Regions from separate parts of the Albidovulum salinarum genome, predicted to be linked through region 2. Evidence: riboswitches for the same ligand, from Rfam matches in the RefSeq annotation. Region 2 holds a riboswitch; the other holds the start of a gene.

Region 1 (5,051 bases), on a different contig from region 2:
GCTCGATCACCTCACCGGGCGGATCGAGCATGTTTCGCAGATGGGCGCGCTGATCACCAATTTCACCCTGATCAAGCCCGGCGCGCTGCACCGCGCCAATGGCGGCTACCTTGTGCTCGACGCGCGCCGCGTGCTCACCGAGCCCTTCGCCTGGGAAGCGCTGAAACAGTGCCTCAAGAACCGCTCGATCGCGATCACCTCGATGGCCGAGCGGCTGAGCATGGTCTCCACGACCTCGCTGCAACCCGATCCGATCCCCCTCAGGGTGCGGGTCGTGCTGATCGGCGACCGGGTGCTGCATGCGCTCCTGGTGATGCTCGATCCCGATTTCGCGGACCTCTTCAAGCTGCAGGCCGATTTCGAGGAGTCGATCGACCGGACGGGCGACACGGTCGTGCCCTTCGCCCGGCTGATCGCGGCCCATGCCGTGCGGGACGGGCTGAAGCCCTTCGCGGCGGCGGGCGTGGCGCGGATCATCGACGAGGCGACCCGGATCGCCGACGACAGCAAGAAGCTGACCCTGCATCTCGGCGCGCTCTCCGATCTGATGCGCGAGGCCGACCACTATGCCGGCGGGGCCGGGCGCGCCCGGGTCGAGGCCGAGGACGTCGCCCGCGCCGTCCGCGAGAAGGACCGGCGCGCCTCGCGCGTGAAGGACCGGATGCAGGAGGCGGTCACGCGGGGCACGATCCTGATCGACACCGACGGCGCGAAGGCCGGGCAGGTCAACGGGCTGTCGGTCATCGGGCTCGGCGATTTCCGCTTCGGGCGGCCGTCGCGGATCACCGCGCGGTGCCGGATGGGGGCGGGCAAGCTCATCGACATCGAGCGCGAGGTGGAACTTGGCGGGCCGCTCCACTCAAAGGGCGTGCTGATCCTCGCGGGCTACCTCGCCGCCACCTACGCGCTCGACGCGCCTTTCTCGCTCCACGCGAGCCTCGTCTTCGAGCAGAGCTATGGCGGGGTGGATGGCGACAGCGCCTCCTCGGCCGAACTCTATGCGCTCCTGTCGGCACTCTCGGAGCTTCCGGTGGCACAGGGTTTCGCGGTGACGGGATCGGTGAACCAGACCGGGGAAGTGCAGGCGATCGGCGGCGTCAACGAGAAGATCGAGGGCTTCTTCGAAACCTGCCTGACGCGCGGGCTGACCGGGCGGCAGGGCGTGCTGATTCCGAAATCGAACGTCGAGCACCTGATGCTGCGCGACGATGTGGTCGAGGCCGCCCGCGCGGGCAGGTTCCGGGTGATCCCGGTCGCGACGATCGACGAGGGCATCGCGATCCTCACCGGGCGGGCGGCGGGCGCCCGGGATGCGACCGGCGCTTTCCCCGAGGACAGCGTCAACGGCCGGGTCGAGGCGCGGCTGCGCGAATATGCCGAGGCGCGGCGGCGGTTCGGCCGCACCGGCCGCGGCGAGGAGGGCAGGGGCGGCGAGGGGGATGCGCCATGAGCGCGGCGACCGTGACGCGGCGGCGCATCCTCATCGGCGCGGGCTCCTTCGCCGATGCCGAGACCGCCATCGCCATCGCCGAACGCATCGCCGAGGCGGTCGCCGCCGATCTCGGCGGTGTGATGGTCGAGGAACCGGACGCGGCCGGGGTCGCCGGCCTCCACTGCCAGCGCGTCGTCACCTCCTCGGGCATGCTGATGGTCGCACCCTCCAGCGCCCAGATGCGGATTCTCGTGGCCAGCGACGCGCGGGCGTTCCGCGCCCGCCTGGCGCGGGTGGCCGAGGCCCGCGCGCTCCACTGGAGCTTCGAGCGGCGCAGGGGCGAGCTTGTCAGTGGTCTCTGGGAGGCGGCGCGGAGTTGGGACCTACTGCTCCTCGGCCACCGTCCGGTCCATCGCCGGCGCGGCAGCGTCGTCGCGATCCTGCCGACTGGCGCGAGCGAGAGCGACGCGCGTGCGCTGGGCGAGACGCTGGCCTCCGCGCTCGGGACCGGGATCGTGACGATGGGGCCGATGGCCGGCGCGGAGGCGGAGGCCGAGGAGGCGCTCCTGCGCCGGGTCGGCCGGACCAATGCCGCCGTGGTGATCGTGGATCTCGCGGCGGGCCCGTTTCGCGGCCCCGACGCGCTGCGACGGCTCCTGGACGCCGCGCGCTGCCCGGTGCTGGTGATCGGCGCCGGGAGGGCGCCGGCAACGATCGCCCATACGACGCAGATCCCGCCCGCCCCGCATGAGGACGGTTCGACCTGAGCGCGCAAGTTCGGGCAGCCTATGTCGTTCCGGGGCGGGAAGCGGTCGGAACCAGCTTGACAGCCCAACCGAGCAAAGGGCATGACGGCTGCCGATGGTCCCGGCCAAGCCAAGCGCGGCCGGGTGAAAAGGGAACACGGTAAGGAAGAGCCGCAAGGGCGCCGAAGCCGTGACTGCACCCGCAACTGTAGGCGGCGAGCGACCCCCGGATACCACTGGCCCCAAGACGGGCCGGGAAGGTGGGGCGAGCATGGACCCGCAAGTCAGGAGACCTGCCATCGACGAACGTAGCCAGACCGGGCGGGCTGCCCGGGGAGGGTGTCGATGACTTGTGCCGGACGCGGTCCCATGCCGGGCGCTGCCTTGGCAGGCCATCATCCTTGCGTCGCGATGCGCGGCGCGGGGTCCTTCCCCTGTTGCCCTCCGGTCGCCACCTGACCCCGAGGGAGACCCCATGTTCCTGCGCACCGGCCTGACGGCCCTGCTCCTGTCCTCCACCGCCGCCGTCGCGGCGGAAGGCCCCACCCAGTACCCGCTCACCATCGAGAACTGCGGCGAGACGATCAGCTTCGACGCCGCCCCCGGCGCGGCGGTGAGCGTCGGCCAGGCCGCGACCGAGATCCTCTATTCGCTCGGCCTCGGCGCCAAGGTCGCCGGCACCTCGGTCTGGTTCTCCGAGGTCCTGCCGGAATTCGCCGACCTTAACGCCGGGATCGAGCGGCTCGCCGACAACGACCCGAGCTTCGAGAGCGTCGTCGCAAAGAAGCCGGGCCTGGTCGCGGTACAATACGAATGGCACGTCGGCCCCGAGGGCATCGTTGCCACGCGCCAGCAGTTCCACGACCTCGCGATTCCGACCTACATCCTGCCCACCGACTGCGTCGCCAAGGACAACTCGACCGGCGCCGACGGCACCCGGCTTGCGATGTTCTCGACCGCGAGCGTGCATCAGGGCATTCGCGAACTCGCCGCGATCTTCGACGTGGCCGCGAATGGCGAGGCGCTCGTCGCCGACCTGATGGCGCGCGAGGCCGCTGCCGTCGAAAAGGCACAGGCGCTCGGCCTCAAGGACGCCTCGGCGCTCTTCTGGTTCTCCTCGACCGAACTCGCCGCCGATCCCTTCGTCTCCGGCCAGAAGGGCGCGCCGGGCTACATGATGGAGAAGCTCGGACTTAGGAACGTCGTGGAAAGCGACGAGGAGTGGCCGACCGTCGGCTGGGAGACGCTGGCCAAGGCCGACCCGACCGTGATCGTCATCGCCAGTATGGACCGCCGCCGCTTCGAGGCCGACGACGCCGAGAAGAAGCTCGAGTTCCTCAAGACCGATCCGGTGGCGAGCCAGATGACGGCCGTCAAGGAAGGCCGCATCGTGGTGATGGACGCCCAGACGATGGACGCGACCATCCGCAGCGTGAGCGGCGTTGAAGAACTCGCCGACGCGCTCGAGTCCTACGGGCTCGCGCAATGAGCCTCGCCGTCGCGGGTTCGGGCGGCGCGGGCCGCCGCATCGGTGCGTGCGGTCTGGCGCTGGCCGGGCTCGCGGCGGCGCTTCTAGCTGGCGTGGTGATCGGCGAGACGGCGCTGCCGCCTCTGACCGTCCTCCAGGTGCTGGCCAACAAGGTTCTCGGCGCCGGGTACGCGCTCGATCCGGTGGACGAGGGCATCATCTGGAACTACCGGCTGACGCGGGCGATCGTCGCGGCGGCCTGCGGTGCCGGTCTCGCAGTGTCGGGCGTGGTTCTGCAGGCGCTTTTGCGCAACGCGCTCGCCGATCCTTACGTGCTCGGCATCTCGGCCGGGGCCTCGACTGGGGCGGTGGCGGTGACGATCGCCGGGCTCGGCGCGGGCCTCCTGTCCCTGTCCTTCGGCGCCTTCATCGGCGCGGTCCTCGCCTTCGGCATCGTCGCGCTGCTCGCGCGCGCGGCGGGGGGCGGCGCGGGGGCGGCGGGCGCGGCGCAGATCGTGCTGGCCGGGATCGCGGGCGCGCAGCTTTTCAACGCGCTGACCGCGCTCATCATCGCCAAGTCGGCCAATTCCGACCAGGCGCGCGGCATCATGTTCTGGCTCATGGGAAGCCTCGGCGGCGTGCGCTGGCCCGATGTCTGGCTCGCGGTGCCGGTTGCGGTGGCGGGCGTCCTGATCGTGGCGCTCCATACCCGCGCGCTCGATGCCTTCGCCTTCGGCTCGGAAGCCGCCGCCTCGCTCGGCGTGCCGGTGCGGCGGGTGCAGGCGGCGCTGATCGGCTCCTCGGCCCTGATCACGGCGGTGATGGTGTCGATGGTCGGCGCGATCGGCTTCGTCGGCCTCGTCATCCCCCATGCCGCGCGCTTCCTCGTCGGGCCGCGCCACGGGCGGCTCATCCCCGCCTCGGCCTTCATGGGGGCGGTGTTCCTGATCCTCGCCGACATCCTGTCGCGCGTGGTCATTCCGGGCCAGGTTCTGCCGATCGGCGTCGTCACCGCGCTCGTCGGCGCTCCGGCCTTCGCGGCGATCCTTGTCAGGGGAGGGCGGCGGCTGTGATCGACGCACATGAACTGAGCTTCTCCGTCCGTAACCGTCGGCTCCTCTCCGGCGTCACGCTGGGCCTCAAACCGGGCGAGACGCTCGGTCTTGTCGGGCCGAACGGCTCGGGCAAGTCGACGCTGCTGCGGCTTCTGGCCGGGCTGACGCGGCCCGAGGCCGGCGCCGTGAGGCTCGACGGCGCGCCGCTGGCGAGCCTGCCGCGCCGCACCGTGGCGCAGCGCGTAGCCTTCGTGGCGCAGGCCGCCGAGACCGCCGAGCGGCTAACCGGCCGCCAGGTGGTAGAACTGGGCCGCACGCCCTGGCTCGACGCGCTGGCACCTTGGTCGGAG
Region 2 (5,051 bases):
CTGCGACGCGACCTTCGCCTCGCCCTTGGGGCAGGACAGCCGGGCGCTCGGCGTCGATCTGATCATGCATTCGGTGACGAAGTACATCGGCGGCCACGGCGACGCGGTCGGCGGCGCGGTGGCGGGCAGTGCCGAGCTTGTCGCGAAGCTCAGGGCCGAGGCGGCGATCCATCACGGTGGGATTCTCTCGCCCTTCAACGCCTGGCTGATCGCCCGCGGCATGGCGACGCTGCCCCTGCGGATGCAGGCGCACCAGCGGAACGCGATCCGGATCGCCGAATGGCTGGAAACCCGCCCCTCGGTGACCCGCGTGATCCATCCTGGCCTCGCCTCGCATCCCCAGGCCGAACTCGCGCGGCGGCAGATGACCAACACATCCGGAATGATCTCGTTCCAGGTCGGCGACGCGGCGCGGGGCCGGGCGCTGGCGCAGGGCTTCATCGACCGGCTCGAGATCATCCATTACGCGGTCTCGCTCGGCCATCACCGGAGCCTGATCTTCTGGATGGAGACCGACAGCCTGATGGACAGCTCGTTCCGGCTCGACGGTGCCGCGAGGGAGAGCTACCGCGCCTTCGCCGGCGACGGGGTGTTCCGGCTCTCGGTCGGGCTCGAGGATGCTGAGGATCTGATCGCCGATCTCGCCCGAGTATTGTGATCCTGCGGCGTTTTTTCCGCGCTGCGGCGCGGCGGGGCCTTTATCTGCGGGGCGCGATCGGCTAAGGGGCCTCGTCCTTAACGTTAGGAGACCCCAGATGGGCTACAAGGTCGTTGTCGCCGGCGCCACGGGGAATGTGGGCCGCGAAATGCTGAACATCCTCGCCGAGCGGGAATTTCCCGTCGACGAGATCGCCGCGCTTGCCTCGCGCAGGTCGCTCGGCACCGAGGTTTCGTTCGGCGACAAGACCGTCAAGACCAAGGACATCGAGGGTTTCGACTTCACCGGCTGGGACATCGCGCTCTTTGCCATCGGTTCGGAGGCGACGAAGAAATACGCGCCGATCGCGGCCTCGCAGGGCTGCGTGGTGATCGACAACTCCTCGCTCTACCGCTACGACCCGGAAATCCCGCTCGTCGTGCCGGAGGTCAACCCGGACGCGGTGGAGATGTACAAGAACAAGAACATCATCGCGAATCCCAACTGCTCGACCGCGCAGATGGTGGTGGCGCTGAAGCCGCTGCATGACCGCGCGAAGATCAAGCGCGTCGTCGTCTCGACCTACCAGTCGGTGTCGGGTGCGGGCAAGGATGGCATCGACGAGCTCTGGGACCAGACCAAGGGCCTCTATGTGCCGGGCCAGGAAGTGGCGCCGAAGAAGTTCACCAAGCAGATCGCCTTCAACGTCATTCCCCATATCGACGTCTTCCTCGAGGACGGCCAGACCAAGGAAGAGTGGAAGATGGTCGCCGAGACCAAGAAGATCCTCGACAAGACGATCAAGGTTACCGCGACCTGCGTCCGCGTCCCGGTCTTCGTCGGTCACTCGGAATCGGTGAACATCGAGTTCGAGGAGTTTCTCGACGAGGATGAGGCGCGCGACATCCTGCGCGAGGCGCCCGGCGTCATGGTCGTCGACAAGCGCGAGCCGGGCGGCTACGTCACGCCGGTGGAATGCGTCGGCGACTACGCGACCTTCATCAGCCGGATCCGCCAGGATTCGACCATCGACAACGGATTGAATCTCTGGTGCGTCTCGGACAACCTGCGCAAGGGCGCGGCGCTGAATGCGGTTCAGATTGCCGAGACGCTCGGGAACCGCTGCCTGAAGAAGGGGTGACACATGCGACTGGCCTTGCGCACCATGATCCTGTTGGTTGCGCTGGGCCTGATCGCGGAGCGGCCGGCACAGGCGGAGACGCGGCGCGAGATCAGCGTCTTCGGCGGCATTCTCACCGACAATCCCTGGGAAGAGTTGGTCTTCACCCCGTGGAACGCCAGGTACGAAGAGCCGGGCCTCGTGGGCGTGGCGGCGGATTTCCGTCTCTTCAATCCGGTCGCAACTCGTGTCGGCGAGTTGTCGTTCTGGCTTGAGCCGCAGGTGGTCCGCCATTTCAACCTTCAGGACCACTGGGAGTTCAACCTGCCGGTCGTCGCGCGGCTCGAGACGAAGCGGCCGGTCCTTTGGGTGATCGACAGCTTCGCCTTCGGCATCGGTCCCTCCCATGCCTCCAAGGTGCCGGCGCTCGAAGAGCGGCGCGGCGACGGCGAAGCGGCTCAGAACCTGATCTACTGGCATTTCGAGCTTGCGCATGATCTCGGGCGCGAGGCGGACCGGAGCGTGTTCCTGCGCCTGCATCACCGATCGGACGGCTACGGTCTCATCGGCCCCGGCGCCTCGTCCAACGGGGTCGTCGTCGGCCTGCGCAGCGCCTTCTGAGCCGGGCCCGGCGTTCGGATCCGGCCCGGCCGGGGCATGCGTCAATTCCACTCATCCTGCCGGCAGCATTCGCGCCCGCTTTCCGGCTGACATCGCCGGGCCACCGGGTAAGGTTCGCCCCACCTTCCGGTGCCCGCCTTCGCGCGGGAGAATCGGGAATGCGGTGCAATTCCGCGACGTGCCCAGCGCTGTGAGGGGGACTGCCGGACGATGACCACTGGCCGTAGGGCCGGGAAGGGGTCCGGGCGGAATGAGCCCGAGTCAGAAGACCGGCCGGAAGGGATGGCGCGGGCCGCGCGGACGGCGGCTTGCGCGGGACCATCCAAGGGGACTCCGATGGCCGATACCAAGACCGGGCTCACGCCGCCCGACAGCTACGATGCCGCCACCCGCGAAGCGGTCTACCGCACCATCCTCAACCGCCGCGACACACGCGGCGACTTCCTGCCCGACGCGGTCGACCCGGAACGACTCAGCCGGGTGCTGATGGCGGCGCATCACGCGCCCTCGGTGGGTTTCATGCAGCCCTGGGACTTCCTCGTCCTGCGCGAGCCCGGGATTCGCGGCCGGGTGCACGACCTCTTCGCCAAGGCCAATGCCGAGGCGGCGATGATGTTCGAGGGGGACCGGCGCCAAGTTTACCGCAACCTCAAGCTCGAAGGCATCCTCGAATCGCCCCTCAACATCTGCATCACCTGCGACCGCAGCCGAGCAGGGCCGGTGGTGATCGGGCGCACCCATATCCCGATGATGGACCTCTTCTCCTCGGTCTGCGCTGTGCAGAACTTCTGGCTCGCGGCGCGGGCCGAGGGGCTGGGCGTCGGCTGGGTCTCGATCCTCGACAACGGCGCGCTAAAGCGGGTGCTCGGCCTGCCGAAGGACGTGATCCCGGTTGCCTATCTCTGCGTCGGTCATGTGCGGGGCTTCCATGCGCGGCCGGAACTCGAGGCGGCGGGCTGGCGCAAGCGACTGCCGATCACCGACCACGTCCATTACGATCGCTGGGGCAATGCGCGGGCCGACGGCGCGCTGACCGAGCGGCTCGGCGCCGATCAGGAGGCCATCGAGGCCGGCCGGTTCCTCTCAGAGCGGCTGGCCTGACGGCCGGGGCGCCGGGTCAGGATCCGCCGCCTGGTGCCTTGAGGCGCCTTGGTCCGTCACTCGGCGCCTCGGGCAACTCAAGGCGCCGCACGCCGGCGGCGGCGTCGCCAGGCGCCCTGAGCAGCGGCGCGCTTTCGGGGGACTGGCCGGCGCGGACCAGCGCGCGGTCAAGTTCATCCCGCTCCGCGCAGCCGCCGCAAAGCTCCTCGAGCCGCGCGAGATTGGCCTTGGCCGCCTCGTAGCGGCGCTGGGTGATGTAGAGTTCGCCCTGATACTGCAGCGCGCCGCGATGGCCGGGGTCGAGCCTCAGCGCCTCGGCGTAGTAGTCCTCGGCCCCGGTGTAGTCGCGCAGCCTCAGGCTCGCGAGGCCGAGCAGGGTCCAGGCGTCCGCGTCGCCCGGCCCGGTCTCGACGAGCGCACGAAGCTCGCGACGGGTGGCATCGTAATCGCGCAGCTGGAACAGGGACAGGGCGCGGGAATAGCTCGGCGGAACAACGCGCGGTGCGGCCTGACGGCGCTCATAGCGGTGATGGACGCCGTAGTCATATCCGAAGCCGTGTCCGCCGATGGCCGGTGCGGGCGGCAGGATCATGGCCAGCGCAATGCCGGCCGCGAGGAGCGCGGGGCGCGATCCATGCATGGCAAGAGCCTCCTGTCGCGACCCAGCCTACCATGACGCGCAAACACGCGCGGTCACGATGCGGGGACCGGGAACGGCTCAGAACCGCTCGGCGCGCAGCACTTCGCAGTCGGAGACGGAAACGACGCCGATATGGCGCTCGACCACCTTGAAGGCGGCGTCGAGGAGCGTGTCCACCCGCTCGGGACGGACGATGCAGACCACGGCGACCATGCCGCCCGCGAGCGAGACCTGGCCGTCGCGGCTCCATTGCCCGGAGCGGCCGGAGCCGCCGAGCACCGGCAGGATCGTGAAGCCGGTGACACCGGCCGCGACGATGGCGTCTGTCAGCCGGTGTTCGAGCGGGGCCTCGATGATTATCTCGACGCGCTTGGCCTGATGGGTCTGCATGGTCAGCCTCCGGCGAAAAGCCCGGCCACCGCGACATAGAGCGGGATGCCAAGCGAGAGGTTGAAGGGGAAGGTGACGCCGAGCGAGAGCGTCAGGTAGATCGAGGGATTGGCCTCCGGCAAGGCCACCCGCATCGCGGCCGGCACCGCGATGTAGGAGGCCGAGGCCGCCAGCGTCATCATCAGTGCCGTGCCGCCGGCCGAGAAGCCGAGCATCAGCGCCACCGGCAACGCCATCGCCGCGCCGATCATCGGCATGAGCCCGGCGAAGACGACCGCGCCGGCCGAGAGAAGCCCGCGCGACTGCTTCAGCCCGCGCCCGGCGACGAGCCCCATGTCGAGAAGGAAGAGGCAGAGCACGCCCTTGAACGGCGAGACGATGAAGCTCTCGATCTCCGCGAGGCCGCGCTCGCCGGTCACCGCGCCGATGAGGAAGGCGCCGATCAGAAGCACGATCGAGCCGTTCAACATCACCTCGCGCCAGAGCTCGGCATCCATCTTCACGCCGGAGCCGCCGCGCGCGGCGAGCCAGAGCGCCGCGAC

What was found. Region 2 has a riboswitch for cobalamin ahead of bluB (5,6-dimethylbenzimidazole synthase). Riboswitches for the same ligand answer to the same signal wherever they lie in the genome.
Region 1: linked by a shared signal. The riboswitch ahead of OEZ60_RS18450 (ABC transporter substrate-binding protein) and the one ahead of bluB (5,6-dimethylbenzimidazole synthase) in region 2 are both predicted to bind cobalamin.

The regions. Positions count from the first base shown of each region.
Region 1 is NZ_JAOVQO010000020.1:6,328-11,378, forward strand. Features, by position in the region: gene OEZ60_RS18440 (Lon protease family protein) at 1-1,450, shown strand, start outside; gene OEZ60_RS18445 (hypothetical protein) at 1,447-2,199, shown strand; cobalamin riboswitch at 2,278-2,493, shown strand; gene OEZ60_RS18450 (ABC transporter substrate-binding protein) at 2,654-3,667, shown strand; gene OEZ60_RS18455 (FecCD family ABC transporter permease) at 3,664-4,719, shown strand; gene OEZ60_RS18460 (ABC transporter ATP-binding protein) at 4,716-5,051, shown strand, end outside.
Region 2 is NZ_JAOVQO010000008.1:84,086-89,136, reverse strand. Features, by position in the region: gene OEZ60_RS09960 (trans-sulfuration enzyme family protein) at 1-658, shown strand, start outside; gene OEZ60_RS09955 (aspartate-semialdehyde dehydrogenase) at 756-1,778, shown strand; gene OEZ60_RS09950 (hypothetical protein) at 1,782-2,378, shown strand; cobalamin riboswitch at 2,489-2,670, shown strand; gene bluB (5,6-dimethylbenzimidazole synthase) at 2,715-3,479, shown strand; gene OEZ60_RS09940 (tetratricopeptide repeat protein) at 3,496-4,119, opposite strand; gene OEZ60_RS09935 (DUF3240 family protein) at 4,198-4,509, opposite strand; gene OEZ60_RS09930 (sodium-dependent bicarbonate transport family permease) at 4,512-5,051, opposite strand, start outside.